Regions from separate parts of the Lactobacillus sp. ESL0684 genome, predicted to be linked through region 1. Evidence: predicted binding sites of a transcription regulator. Region 1 holds the regulator's gene; each other region holds the start of a gene.
What was found. The regulator HrcA, encoded in region 1, represses chaperone genes, less so after heat shock. The targets are predictions, from matches to a motif close to TTAGCACTCNNNNNNNNNGAGTGCTAA.
Positions count from the first base shown of each region.

Region 2: the regulator HrcA is predicted to act here: its motif matches at 2,067-2,093, upstream of OZX56_RS06265 (ATP-dependent Clp protease ATP-binding subunit).
Region 3: the regulator HrcA is predicted to act here: its motif matches at 2,882-2,908, upstream of clpP (ATP-dependent Clp endopeptidase proteolytic subunit ClpP).

Region 1 covers NZ_CP113941.1:821,079-826,258, reverse strand. Annotated here, with positions in the region: gene dnaK (molecular chaperone DnaK) at 1-1,739, opposite strand, end outside; gene grpE (nucleotide exchange factor GrpE) at 1,758-2,357, opposite strand; gene hrcA (heat-inducible transcriptional repressor HrcA) at 2,370-3,419, opposite strand; gene OZX56_RS03845 (Rib/alpha-like domain-containing protein) at 3,594-5,180, opposite strand, start outside.
Region 2 covers NZ_CP113941.1:1,290,629-1,295,808, reverse strand. Annotated here, with positions in the region: gene OZX56_RS06265 (ATP-dependent Clp protease ATP-binding subunit) at 1-2,023, opposite strand, end outside; gene OZX56_RS06260 (hypothetical protein) at 2,192-2,365, shown strand; gene OZX56_RS06255 (phosphocarrier protein HPr) at 2,484-2,750, shown strand; gene ptsP (phosphoenolpyruvate--protein phosphotransferase) at 2,750-4,483, shown strand; gene spxA (transcriptional regulator SpxA) at 4,679-5,077, shown strand.
Region 3 covers NZ_CP113941.1:1,237,663-1,242,842, reverse strand. Annotated here, with positions in the region: gene rapZ (RNase adapter RapZ) at 1-206, shown strand, start outside; gene yvcK (uridine diphosphate-N-acetylglucosamine-binding protein YvcK) at 215-1,252, shown strand; gene whiA (DNA-binding protein WhiA) at 1,252-2,187, shown strand; gene clpP (ATP-dependent Clp endopeptidase proteolytic subunit ClpP) at 2,263-2,847, opposite strand; gene OZX56_RS06010 (SH3-like domain-containing protein) at 3,022-4,680, shown strand; gene OZX56_RS06005 (Fur family transcriptional regulator) at 4,699-5,154, opposite strand.

The DNA of each region.
Region 1 (5,180 bases):
CCATTAGCCTGATATAGTTTTACAGCTAAATCTTGAGCAGCCTTAGATAAGTCATCCTTCTTAGACTTCATTGCATCTAAGTCGTTATCTTTTTGGGCTTTCTTCAAATCATCTAAAGCAGTTTGGACTTTCTTAGTATCATCTTCGGTGATCTTGTCATTGTCCTTAACATCTTTCAAAGTCTTTTCAGTTGAGAAGATTAATTGATCAACTTCATTGCGAAGGTCGACTTCTTCCTTCTTCTTTTTATCTTCTTCAGCATGTTCTTCGGCTTCTTTTTGCATCTTTTGAATTTCTTCATCGGATAAACCAGACGAACTCTTGATGGTAATCTTTTGTTCTTTACCAGTACCAGTATCCTTAGCAGAAACATTAACGATACCGTTCTTATCGATATCAAAAGTAACTTGGATTTGAGGTACACCACGAGGAGCTGCTGGAATATCAGTTAATTCAAATCGACCTAAAGTCTTGTCATCAGCTGCCATTGGACGTTCTCCTTGCAAAACATGAACATCAACGGCTGGTTGATTATCAGCTGCAGTTGAGAAAATTTGACTCTTAGAAGTTGGGATTGTCGTATTCTTATCAATCAACTTAGTGAAGACACCACCCATGGTTTCGATACCAAGTGAAAGTGGCGTAACATCAAGCAAAACAACATCCTTAACGTCACCTGAGATAACCCCACCTTGAACAGCAGCACCTAAAGCTACGGCTTCATCAGGGTTAATTGAGTGATCAGGTTCTTTTCCAGACCACTTCTTAACTGCATCTTGAACAGCAGGAATTCTAGTTGAACCACCATTTAAGATAACCTTGTCAATATCGTTAACAGTTAAATCAGCATCCTTTAAAGCATTATCAAACGGAACCTTAGTCCGATCAACTAAATCAGAAGTTAACTCATCAAACTTGGCACGAGTCAAATCAGCTTCAAGGTGCAATGGACCTGCGTCACCAGCAGAAATGAATGGTAATGAAATGTGGGTTGAAGATACACCAGACAAATCTTTCTTAGCCTTTTCTGCTGCATCCTTTAACCGTTGCAATGCCATCTTATCCTTAGAAAGATCAACATTGTTTTCTGATTTGAAGTTAGCAACTAACCAATCAATAATGGCATTATCAAAGTCATCCCCACCAAGATTAGTATCACCGTTAGTGGACAGTACTTGGAAGACGCCATCACCTAATTGCAAAACAGAAACATCAAAGGTACCACCACCAAGGTCGTAAACTAATACTTTTTCATCTTCTGAGTCTTTATCAAGACCATAAGCAAGTGATGAAGCAGTTGGTTCATTAATGATCCGTTTAACATCTAGACCAGCAATTTTACCAGCATCTTTAGTAGCTTGACGTTGTGCATCGTTAAAGTATGCAGGAACAGTAACAACTGCTTCAGTAACTTCTTCTCCTAAATAGTCTTCAGAGAATTTCTTGATGTATTGCAAAATCATTGCAGAAATTTCTTGTGGAGTATAAGCCTTATCACCAATTTTAACCTTGTAGCCATCTTCACCCATGTGACGCTTAATTGAGGAAATGGTATTTGGATTAGTAATCGCTTGACGCTTGGCAACTTCACCGACTTGTGTTTCACCATCTTTAAAGGCAACAACTGATGGTGTAGTCCGATTACCTTCCGGATTAGTTATAATCTTTGGTTCTTTACCTTCTAAAACAGCAACTGCAGAGTTAGTAGTTCCTAAATCAATCCCAATAACTTTTGACATTTATATTCTTCCTTTCAATTACTGTGCAACAACAACCATTGCTGGTCTAAGTGTACGGTCTTTATATTGATATCCTTTTTGCAAAACCTGCACGACATGATCTTTTTGATCATCGTTTTCAGCTGTAACTGTTTGAACAGCTTGATGCAACGTCGGATCAAATGGGCTATTCTCAGCTTCAATTTCACTAATACCATGATCTTTTAAGGCTTTAACTAGGGAATCCAAAGTCATTTGTACTCCCCTTTTAAGCTGCTGAGAAGCGTCATCATCTACCTTCGTAGCCAGAGCACGCTCTAAATTATCAACCGCTGGCAAAACATCCTTAGCCAACGATTGCGATTCATACTTAATTAGTTGCGTCCGTTCATTATTATAGCGCGTCTGCATATTTTGCATTTCTGCTTGACTACGCAAAAACTTATCTTCAAGTTCTTTATTTTGCGCCTGTAAATCTGTAATCTGTTTTTCTACCTTAGCAGTAGCATTGGTTTTTTTATCTGAGTTTTTACCCTCAGAATCGGCTTTAGCTGCAGATTTAGCTTTCGACTTACTTTTAGCAGTAGTCGCTTCTTTTTGTTTTAAATCCTCTTCACTAGGAAACTTTTCCTTGCTCACAGCTAACCTCCTTTATTGAAATCTACCATAATAGTCAAGTAGTTTCTTGGCTAATTCATTTCTAAAATATTCTAACAATCCCAACACCTGAGAATATGGCATATTAGTTGGACCTAGTAAAGCAATCATTCCTTTACCATGCGAACCAACACTATATTCTGCAGTTAACAAACTATAATCCTTTAGCAAATCACCGGGTAATTCAGATCCAAGCCTGACACGAACTGAACGACCACCAAGCTGCTGATCATCAGTAGTGTCTAACAATCTAGAAAGTAAGTCGTTACGATCAACTAAGTCATATAACGACCTGATATGCGATGAATCACCAATTGAGCTATTACTCAATAAGTTAATCTGCCCATCAACATACATCTGATCACTTGCAGCATCCTTAAGAACGTCCTCAACCAATGCAATCAGTTCATTTGCTTGCTGACTACTGGTATGCTTTCCTAAAGACTTAGCAAGTAAACTAGGTGTCACTTCATCTAAACTCTTACCTACCAATTTGTCATTGAGCAAGCGTACAGCTCGCTCAATCTCATCGCCACTAATGTGACGTGGCAAGTTATAGACCTGATTTTGGACATTACCATCGCTGGTAACTAGAATTGCCATAATTTGTCTATTAAATAGTGGTACGATTCTGAAACCCGTAATAGTTACGTTGCGACTCTCAGGACCTTCCGCAAAAGCTGTATAATTGGTCAAATCTGACAAAATCTTAGCTGCTTCCTGCACAATTTCATTAACCTGATGAAATGGTTGATCAAGCTGCTGCATAATATGCTGGTAAACATTCTCAGGCAACTGCAATGGTTCAACCAAATTATCTAGATAATAACGATAACCTGCAGTTGACGGAATTCGTCCACTAGATGAATGAGTCTTTTCGATTAAGCCCTTTTCTTCAAGCGCAGCCATTTCATTACGAATAGTAGCACTTGACACCTTAATCGGCAACTGACTCATTACGGTTTTTGAACCCACTGGATCATGAGTTTGTGTAAAATCATTGATGATTGTTTTTAAAATTAATTCTTGACGTTCGGTCAACATAAATATCGCCCTCACTTTTAGCACTCTTACATCTTTGGTGCTAACAATTATTATGATACTAGCTTTTAGCAGAATGTCAAGCCGAGTGCTAAAAATAATCCAATTTTTTTAATTAGCAAGCAAAAAAATAGTTTGAGTGCAATCTCAAACTATTTTTAGCATTAGTCAAACTAACTAAAGATTAGCAGCCTTTACATATCTGCCTTTACCAATGATCCAATATCTCGTACCTTGAAGAGAAACCCAATCACCATAAACCGTAATGGTTGAACCGCGTTTTAGTACCTTTTGATTAGCACGCCTACCATACTTGTTATAAACATAAGCATTATGGTTCAAAACAACCTCATCACCAGTAATATTACGTTTAGCAATGTAATAACCATTATCTAACTGGTAAAACTTCCGCGCACCGACGCGATGGATAGTCTTATCGACCTTTACCCGTGAACCTGCTTTTAATGTTACTTCATTTACTCGCTGTCCTTTTTCATCATATAAATAGGAACTATGCATTATTTGATCTTTTTGTGGATCAGCCTTTATCTGCTGTGCTGGCTTAATATTATGCTTAGCTTTCTTAAAGTTAGCTGCTTTAACATAGCGATTAGCACCGACAATATAATATTTTTGACCACGAATTTTGACTGGCTCACCATAAGTAGCTAGAACCTTACCTTTTTTGGTGGTAGTCTTACCTAGTCTCTTACCAAACTCATTATAAGTGTAAGCATTGTGAATTAATTTACGTTTCACGCTTTGAACATTGCCAGTAGCCAGATAATAATTATTATTTAAGATATAGAAATCACGGTCAGCAATTTGCTTCACGCCATAAGTATTAACAATTGAGCCAGTTTTTAGGATCAATTCATTAATCCGTTGCCCATTTGCATTATAAAGATAGGCGTTATGCCTTAGCGTCACCTGTTCGCTTTGCTTAGCCGTAATATTAAGAGTTACCGTAACCGCAATTGCATCGCCATTTGGATTAGTAACAATTACTGTACCAGTAATTGTCCCAACTTCTGAAGTATCAGGAACTTTCGCCCACTTATAAGTCGTACCAGTAGGCAATTGCGCATGATTGCTGATTGCCTGTTGGGCATAATCCGTGTCGTTGCTTAAATTGGTATCCTTGTCAACTGCAATTACTCCACCAATTGGAGTAACTTCGGTTGTTCCAGCTACTGAACTACCAGAATCCTTCGAATTTACTGTCAACGGCACCGCAACTATCTGATTAGTGCCATCCCCATAGTCAACTACAACATAGGCTGTCTTAGCACCTGTCTTACTAGTATCAACTTGACCGCTACCATCAGCCTGTGCTGCCCAACTAAACTCAGCTTTTGGATATTTAGCCTTAATCGCTGTTATACTCTCTGTTGTTAAGGCATTCTGTGCCTGCTCAGGTGTCAAATCAGTGCCTACTACAACCGTTGTCGGATCTGCTTGTGCTTGACCGCCTATAACATTTACTGGCAACGATAAGGACTTAGTCGAGGTACTGCCATCTTTATAGACAATCTTAATTCTACCATGAACTTGCTGTCCGATATCACTAGCCGAAATGTCTGGTGCTTCAGTTTTCCAAATTACTTTCTTAATTTTCTTGCTGGAATCTGCTTCGTTACCAAGCTTGATATTATCCTTAATCCAGTTTAAATCAGTAAATTCCTTAACTGGGACTGTTGCATCCTCATCACTAACAACATGCATCGTAATTGCCGCACCATCTGCTAGGCTAAGCTCATTATC
Region 2 (5,180 bases), 470 kb from region 1:
TTGCTGGGTTAAAGCCAAGTTCAACTAATTTTTTCTTAGCATCTTCAGTAACTTCTATATGTAGACCTTGATTTTTAACCATATTGTTAGTTTGGTCAAGCATTAAGTTAACAATCTTAACCAGATCATCCTTAGATAGTTCATTGAACTCAATAACATCGTCTAACCTGTTTAGGAATTCAGGTTTGAAGAATTGACTCATCGATTTTCTAGCAGAATCAGGTTCTTCAGTGTTATTTTCAGCTGTAAAGCCGACACTAGCATTTTTAATACCTTGTCCTGCATTCGAAGTCATAATAATAATCGTATCTTTAAATGAAACTGTTCGACCTTGTGAGTCGGTTAGGCGACCATCATCAAGAATTTGTAAAAAGATATTCATGACTGAAGGATCAGCTTTTTCAATCTCATCTAACAAGATTAAACTGTATGGATTATGACGAACTCGTTCGGTTAATTGACCAGCTTCTTCATAACCGACGTAGCCAGGAGCAGAACCAATTAGTTTCGAAACAGAATATGATTCCATATATTCAGACATATCAAAGCGAATCATTGCTTCTTCTGTACCAAACATTTGCTTAGCCAATTGTTTAGCCAGTTCAGTTTTACCAACTCCAGTTGGACCAACAAATAAGAAAGATCCAATTGGGCGACCTGATTCGTTAAAGCCGATTCGGTTTCTTCTAATAGCTCGAGCAACTTTGTCAACTGCTTGGTTTTGACCAATAACGTGTTTTTCAAGCGTTGGTGCCAAGTTTTGCAGTTGATTTTCTTCTTGCTTCTGTAGTTCACCAACTGGGATACCAGTCTTTTCTTCTACAATTTTGTTCATGATTTTACTGGTAATTACTGGTGATTTATCAGGATCGACCTTTTGGTCTTGCATCTTGGTATATTTGTCGATTTGGTCACGATAATAAGCCGCTTTTTCGTAATCCTCGTTTTTAAGGGAGTCTTGCTTTAATTTTTGGGCTGCATCGATCCGTTCTTTAATTTTATCTTTATCAACAAACGGGATAGTAAGATTCATCCTAGAACCTGCCTCATCCAATAGGTCAATTGCCTTATCGGGTAGGAACCGGTCTTGGATATACCGTTGCGATAATTCAGCAGCTGCTTTAATGGCATCATCAGTATAGTGAACATGGTGATAGTCTTCGTAGCGCTTCTGAATCCCTTGTAAGATTTTAACTGTTTCTTCAACTGAAGGTTCTTTTACTTCAACTGGTTGGAATCGACGAGCTAAAGCAGAGTCTTTTTCAATATCCCGATATTCTTTAATTGTTGTTGCACCAACTAGTTGCAGTTCGCCGCGGGCCAAAGCAGGTTTAATAATATTACCTGCGTCCATGCCGCCTTCGGCATTACCAGCACCGACAATTTCATGAATTTCGTCGATAAATAGAATAACATCGTCTTTACTTTGCAATTCTTTAATTAGTTGTTGCATTCTTTGTTCAAATTGTCCGCGAATCCCGGTTCCTTGAACTAACGAAACCACATTTAATGAAATGATTTGCTTGTCCTGCAATTTGGCTGGTACTGAGCCGTCAACAATCTGTTGAGCTAAACCTTCAACAACTGCCGTTTTACCAACTCCAGCCTCTCCAATTAAGACAGGATTATTTTTGGTTCTTCTATTTAAAATTTCAATCACTCGAGCGATTTCTTGATCGCGACCAATGACTGGGTCAATTTTACCTTTTTTAGCAAGATCAGTCAGATTTGTTCCGTATTGCTCAAGCAAAGAATTACCATTTGGTCCTTGACCTCCACCTTGGTTTAGTGGGCCTTGCGGACCTTGGTTTAAATTGCCCCGTGAATTACCACTCATTGAGCCAAACAAATCTCCGAAATCACCAAAGAAATTACTATTTCCGTTTTCGTCCATATTAATATTTCCTTGTTGTTTTAAATCTTGATAACATTTTCCACATAAATTTATTTCTTGACTTTGACCATTTACCTTAGCAAACAGGTGAATGGAGGCTGGTCTTTTTTGACAGTTTTGACAAAGCACTGATAGTTACCGCCTTTCATTTTTGATTTACTAAATTATATAATTAGCACTCTAAACAGTCAAGTGCTAACTACTGAATTTTATTTTTGCTATATTAGGTAATGATGGTAAAATTAATTCTTCAGATAAATGTTAATTTGATTAAATTAATAAAGAGATGGTAAAGATTTGGATTATCAAAAAATTCTTGAACAATTGGTCCAAGGAGAGCTAGAGCAATACGAAGTTGAGCCTGATAAGGCCTTTGAATTTCAATCAGCACTAAGATCTTTTGGCAAGAGACAAAATATCAAGGGGCGGGCTTTAAGAGGTGGAAAAATCGTTTATACAGGTGTAAAGTAGAAAATTACGATGTAAACTGTTACAATTATGTTGTCTATTGTGCCAAAAAATGATAGGCTAATACACGAATAGGTAGTTACTACCAGTTTGATTTTTCAATTTAAAGGAGATAATTATAATGGAAAAACGCGATTTTCATGTTGTTGCAGATACAGGTATTCATGCTAGACCAGCTACCCTTTTGGTACAGGCTGCGTCAAAGTTTGGTTCAGATATCAATCTAGAATACAACGGCAAGTCAGTTAACTTGAAGTCAATCATGGGTGTTATGTCACTCGGCGTTGGTAAAAATGCTGATGTAACAATTACTTGTGACGGTGATGATGAAAAAGATGCAATTGCAGCTATTTCAGACACAATGAAAAAAGAGGGCCTAGCTGAATAATGACCAAGACTTTACAAGGAATTGCTGCCAGTGACGGAATTGCTGTCGCACCAGCTTATCTCTTGGTAGAACCGGATCTTTCGTTTAAGAAAACTACTGTGACAGATGTAGATAGCGAATTAGCTCGTTACAACGAAGCAATTAAGGCTTCTACTACTGAAGTAGAAAAAATCCGTGATGCTGCTAAGAAGAGTATCGGTGAAGACGAAGCGCAGGTATTTGAAGCTCACTTGATGATTTTGAATGATCCTGAGTTTACTGGTGCGATTGAAACTGAAATTAAGGAACAAAAAGTCAATAGTGAAGCAGCGCTTGATGAAACTGCTCAAAAATTTATTGGTATTTTTGAGGCAATGACTGATAATGCTTATATGCAACAGCGTGCTGGTGATGTTCGTGATGTTTCTAAGCGGATTATGGCACATTTGCTGAATAAGGAATTGCCTAATCCTTCCACAATCGATCATGAAGTGATTGTCGTAGCTCATGACTTGACGCCAAGTGACACTGCACAGTTAAACAAAAAGTTTGTTAAAGGTTTTGTAACTGATATTGGTGGTCGGACTGCTCACTCCGCAATTATGGCACGTTCACTTGAATTGCCAGCTGTTGTTGGTACTGATTCAATCACTAAGGATATTCAAAATGGTCAAACTTTGGCTGTTGATGGTCTAAGCGGTGATGTTATTATTGAACCAAGCTCTGAGCAAGTGGCAGATTACCAGCAAAAAGGTGAAGCATTTTCTAAACAAAAAGCTGAATGGGAAAAATTGAAGAATGAACCATCAGTTACTGCTGATGGTAAACAATTCACTATTGCAGCTAATATTGGTACACCTAACGATATGCAAGGTGTTAATGATAATGGAGCTGAAGCCGTTGGCTTGTACAGAACTGAATTTCTGTATATGGATTCAAAGGATTTCCCGACTGAAGACCAACAATTCGAGGCTTATAAAGAAGTTATCGAAGGTATGAACGGTAAGCAAGTTATTATTCGTACCATGGATATTGGTGGAGATAAGCACCTTGATTACTGGGACTTACCAGATGAAATGAACCCATTTTTGGGTGTTCGGGCAGTTAGATTATCATTGATGAATAAGGACATCTTCCGGACCCAATTGCGGGCACTCTTGCGAGCATCTGCATATGGTAAGTTAGGGATTATGTTCCCAATGATCGGTACTTTAGATGAATTACACCAAGCAAAAGCAATTTTGGCCGAAGAAAAGGACAAGTTGGTTAAGCAAGGTGTCAAGGTAGGCGAAGACTTACAAGTAGGAATGATGATTGAAGTTCCTGCTGCTGCTGTTCTTGCTGATCAATTTGCTAAAGAAGTCGATTTCTTCTCAATCGGAACTAATGACCTCATTCAATATACAATGGCAGCTGATCGTGGTAATGATAATGTTTCATATCTATATCAACCAGCCAATCCAGCTGTTTTACGCTTAATTAAGCACACAATCGACGCAGCCCATGAAAATGGTATTTGGTGTGGTATGTGTGGTGAAGCTGCTGGTGACAGTATTATGTTCCCGATTTTGTTATCAATGGGACTTGATGAATATTCGATGAGTGCAACTTCAATTTTACGGATTAGAAGTTTGATGAAGAAAATCAATACTGAAGATATTAAGGATCTGGCTGATCAAGTCTGCAACGTTTCCCAAACTGCTGCAGAAAATGAAAAACTAGTTGATGACTTGATGAAAAAAATCAATCAATAACGTTGATCAAAGACACATTACATAATGTGTCTTTTTTCTTTAACCTTTTTTGGTAAAAAGTTCATAGATAATTCAATCTTTACACTTATTATGATATATAAATCGAAAAATAACGGTCATTACTTACAAAAGACAAGTAATATGCTATAATGAAATTAAGGTAAATGTAGCAATATTCAAAGGAGCGTGAAATATATGGTAAATTTATATATATCTCCGAGTTGTACCTCGTGTCGCAAGGCTAAGGCTTGGTTAAGGAAGCATGATATTCCTTTCGAAGAAAGAAATATCTTCTCAGAACCCCTTACTAAAGACGAATTGATTCAGATTCTACGGATGACGGAAAACGGCACCGAGGAAATTATTTCTACGCGTTCAAGAGCTTTTCAACAGCTAAAAGTTAATCTCGATGACTTATCTATTGACCAATTACTTGACTTGGTAGAGAAGAATCCAAGTTTATTACGGCGTCCAATTATTATGGATGACCGTCGCTTGCAAGTTGGTTATAATGAAGATGAAATTCGTCGGTTCTTACCAAGAAAGGTTCGTCGCCTTGAACTAGAAGAAATGCAAAAGATTGCAGATCTGTAATGTTCAAGTTTATTAATAAAAAAGCGTTAGTTTTTTAGCTAACGCTTTTATTTTATTTCCAAAATAGGCTACAATAAAGAGAAGAAGTTGAGGGAGGCGATGC
Region 3 (5,180 bases), 420 kb from region 1:
AATTTTATCAAAAATTCTTGGATCTTTTGCAGACAGTATTGCCTGGCTACATCAAGGAAGGTAAGCAACAATTAACGATTGCAATTGGGTGTACTGGTGGCCAACATCGCAGCGTCGCGATTGCACAGCAATTAGCGCGTGATTTAGCTAAAGATTATCCAGTTAATGTTACCCACAAGGAAATTAGCCGTTATACAAGAAAATAGGTGAAAATATGACTTATGGCGAAGAAAAAATAATTCGCGTCATTAAGGGTAGACGTCCCAAAGTGGTCGTAATTGGTGGTGGTACTGGCTTGCCGGTTATTTTAAATGCATTAAAAGATCAAAATGCTGAAATTACTGCCATTGTGACTGTTTCAGATGATGGTGGTTCTTCTGGCTCGATTCGGAATTTTATCAATGTAGTGCCGCCAGGTGACATTCGTAACGTTTTAGTCTCTTTGAGTGATTTGCCACAAGAAGAAAAAGATATTTTTCAATATCGCTTCGATTCTTCAGATTCCTTTTTTTCTGGGCACGCGATTGGTAATTTAATCATTGCGGCTTTAAATGAAATGCATGGAAATATTTTTGAGGCAGTGCAATCTTTATCCAAGATGATGAAGATTGATGGTAATGTTTTTCCGGCCTCTAACGAGCCATTAACCCTCAATGCTGAGTTTGTTGATGGTAGTGTACAGGCTGGAGAAAAAGAAATTACCGACAAGGATAAGCGAATTAAGCGAGTTTGGGTTACGAATAGTAACTCGGATGAGACACCACAGGCTGTTTTACCAGTTCTGGCAGCCATTATGCAGGCAGATGCTGTTGTCTTGGGGCCTGGAAGTTTATTTACGTCAATTTTGCCTAATTTAATGATTCCTAACTTAGGTGAAGCCGTACGCCAGACCAAGGGTGAAGTAATTTATATTTGTAATATTATGACTCAGCTTGGAGAAACCGATCATTTTTCTGATAGTGAACATGTAAAGGTGATTAATCACCATTTGGGTGGGCACTTCATTGATACTACTCTGATCAATGGTGCGCCAATTGACATGTCGCAGTTTAATCCAGACGATTATGATGCCTATCTTGAACCAGTTAAAAATGACTTTGCCGGTTTGCGTGATCAAGGCAGTCGAGTAATCACTGCTGACTTCATTGATCAACGCAGCGGTCTGGTCTTTCATGATGGGCAAAAAGTGGCTAAAGAAATTATTGCACTGGCTTTTGAGGCGATGTCACGTAGAAAGAGAACTAACAAATAATGGCAAGTTATGCAAGTGAAGTTAAGAAAGAATTGACGTCGCTTAAGATTAATCCTGAACATGCGAAGGCAGAATTAGCTGCATTTTTGCGAATGAATGGTGTGCTAAACTTTCACGACCACCAGTTTAGTTTAGACATTACTACTGAAAACCCGGCGATCGCCCGTCATATTTTTTCATTGATTAAGACTGCTTATCGAGTAGAACCCCTGCTAATTGTTTCGCGGAAGATGAAATTAAAAAAGAATAATCAGTATTTGGTTCGCTTGCAAAATCACGTGCGTGAAATCCTATCAAACTTAGAAATCTTAACACCGCAAGCAGAATTAGTTACTAGAATTCCTGAGCGGATTACTTCGTCTAGGGAAGGCTCAATGTCATATTTGCGAGGAGCCTTTTTGGCTAGTGGTAGTGTCAATAATCCGGAAACTAGCAGATATCATTTGGAAATTTATTCAGCTTATCAAGATCACAACAATGATTTGCTTGAACTAATGAATCATTATTTTAATTTGAATGCCAAGACGACTCCCAGACGTAATGGTTACATTGTTTATCTCAAGGAAGCTGAAAAAATTGGTGATTTTTTGCATATTGTCGGAGCCTTAAATGCGATGCTGGCGTTTGAAGATTTGCGAATTATGCGGGATATGCGTAATTCTGTTAATCGGCTAGTTAATTGCGATACTGCTAATTTGAAAAAAACGGCAACGGCGGCTGCTAAGCAGGTTGAAGATATTGAATTAATTAAGCAAAAAATGGGCTTAACTGAATTACCAGAAAAACTGCAAGATCTGGCGCGTTTGCGCCTAGATAATCCAGAATTATCACTCAAAGAAGTGGCCGAGCAAGTTGCAGATGGACCAATTTCTAAATCTGGGGTTAATCATCGTTTTAAAAAAATTCATGAAATTGCTGAAAATTTACGACAATAATGTGGTTTTTAAGATGGTAGCAGGGCAGATAAAAAGGACTCACTTTGAAATGAGTCCTTTTTAGTATCTAATTAATTATTTTTTCTTGTTAACCATGATTTCGTCAATTAAACCGTAATCTTTAGCTTCTTGTGCGCTTAAGTAATTATCGCGTTCAGTATCTTGTTGGATCTTTTCCAATGGTTGACCAGTCGTTTCATGTAAGATTTGGTTAATCTTTTCTCTAGTCTTCAAGATTTCCGTAGCGGCAATCTGGATTTCAGTCTGTTGACCTTGGGCACCACCAGAAGGCTGGTGAATTAAAACGGTAGCGTTTGGCAATGCAAAACGTTTGCCCTTTGTACCACTAGTCAATAGTAGTGAAGCCATTGAAGCGGCCATTCCAGTCGCAATCGTGGAAACATCTGACTTGATAAAGTTCATCGTATCCATGATTGCTAATCCTGAGGTTACAACACCACCAGGAGAATTAATGTAAAGCGAAATGTCTTTTGTATTATCTTGTGCATCCAGGAATAGTAATTGCGCAATAATTGAGTTTGCCATGTCATCATTAACTTCGCCACTCAACATAATAATCCGGTCTTTTAGTAAACGTGAATAAATATCGTATGCACGTTCTCCTTGAGCTGTTTGTTCAACAACAGTAGGTACTAGCATTTTTTTGCCTCCTAAAATTTAAGTTCAAAAATAATTAGCACTCTAATAAGTACAGTGCTAATTAAATCACTTCCGTTAAATACTGTCAATGAAAGTGTATCAATTTTGTATTTTTTGTAACACGCTTCTTATATTACAATGTAATAGAGAAGATTAATTATCGGAGGAATAGTTTTGAAGCAATTTAGAAAAATCGCAACGATTATCACGACCATCATGGTAAGTCTAGTAGTCGCAAGTGGCTATGGGCCTGCGTTAGTTATGGCAGATTCGACCACTACGCAGTCGCCGGCTTCAGATAGTTCAAATGAAGCTGGATCTGGGGCTAGTTCGGATAACTCAAGCCAAACAACTACAACTAAGCAGCCTAAGCAAACAACTACTGGTTACGCAATGATGACCAAAGTTGCTGGGGACAAGAACTATAAGGTTTGGCAGAGTGTGTCGAATGGTAAGGTTCATAAAAAGGTAGCTGATGGAATTGATTATCGCTATAACCATATTCAGTCAGACCAATTAGTGAAGACTAAGAAGTATAATTATTGGCGGATTTATGTTGACGGTCGTCAGGTTGGCTATGTTAATGAAAACTATTTTGCCAAAAATAAAATCTCTGTGCCAAAGACGATTAGCTTAGTTCGCAACGAGCATTATGAATTTTCAACTGTCGATGCTATTTCTTATGCAACTGATGATACTGGAACGGTAGTTGATAATAGTCAGGTAGAAATTTCTAAGACTGGGATTTTTTGTGATGAACCGAAAACTTATAAGGTTAACTACTCTTATGGTAAAGCTAAAGCAACCACCAAAGTAACAGTCAGAAAGAGTACTAAAGAAGGTATGGTTGATGAAAGCGACTTTGATAGTGTAAAGGCACAAAAGGGGACTAATGACTACCAAGCCTGGAAGACACATTATGGTTCATCAGTTAATTATGTCAGTCCTACAGAATATACGCCTGAAACCGAAAAACGGACGCTGACTAGCGGTGATTTAACACTAAAAACCCGGTTTTATCAACCCGTATTGCTAAGTGTTAAGGATCCTAGTGATGATAACATTAACCGCGTTGGTCATATTCCTGAAGGAGTTACAGTTGCCGATGATGGTTGGACTTATACCAGTTTATTAAGTCATACTAATTTAATGTCTGGTCATATTGTTGGCTATGATTTGCAAAAGTTGACCAATCCGTATAATGCGCAGCATTTACTTGATATGTCACAAAAGAAATTCAATAATTATGTTAAGCATGTTAAAGTTAGTCCGTATATTCCAATTGGTCACGGTCAAGCAATGGGTAATAGTAAAAAATATATTTACATTATCAATAATGATCATGATCAAAAAGAAAGTACTGATGCCAACGAGCTAATTCAAATTCGCAAGAGTGATATGCAAATTAATAAAATTTGGACGTTCAAGGCTTGGGTTGGCGATGATTCTAAGCCACGCTATTTCCAAAATGGGGTAGTTGTTTCAGATAAAGATATGTACATGGTTTACCATGACGAAGCTAACAACTGCTACGAATATTGGGAATTTAAACGTACCGGTGACAACTGGTATCCAGAATTAGTTGGTAAAACGGATGGCAACTTTGTCAATAACGGAGCGCCAGTACAAGGATTTACTTATGACCCAGGCCACAAGAATTATTACTTGGCCTTTAATGATCTGATTTTTAAGATTGGACGTAGCGGCCAAATGAAACAGGCTTACCAATTTAATACTGGTCGTGAAATTGAAGGAATGTCAGTAGCTAATAATCGCTTATATGTCAATTTAGCTCAACGAGCAGAATTGTTAGTAAGTATGGATATTGATTAGAATAAAAATAAGAGCTGATTAGCTCTTATTTTTTTGCACTTTTTGTTGGCAGTCAGTACACAGACCGAAGATTTCTAGATGACTAGTTGACGTAACAAAGCCAGTTTGTTGTTCAGCTTCTTGGCGCATTTCGTTCTCAATTTGGGCAAAATTAGGATAAACCACATCGGCAATCTTGCCACATTGCATACAAATGATATGAAAATGTGGTTTGACAAAATAATCATAATGAGAAGAATTATCACCATTTTTGACCTCAATAATAATTCCGGCGTCAACCAATTTTTTGAGGGTATTATAAACGGTTGCTCGATAAGTTGAATGACCATTGCCGATTGCCTGATAAATCGTAGCTGCTGTGGGATGATTATGATGGGTCATCAAATAAACTAGGATTTTACAGCGTGGCTTGGTTACTTTTAAATGATGTTTGCGTAATAAATTGTGTGCTTGCGCTTCATAGTCTGCTTGCAAAATTATCAGCTCCTTTTGCGCATTTT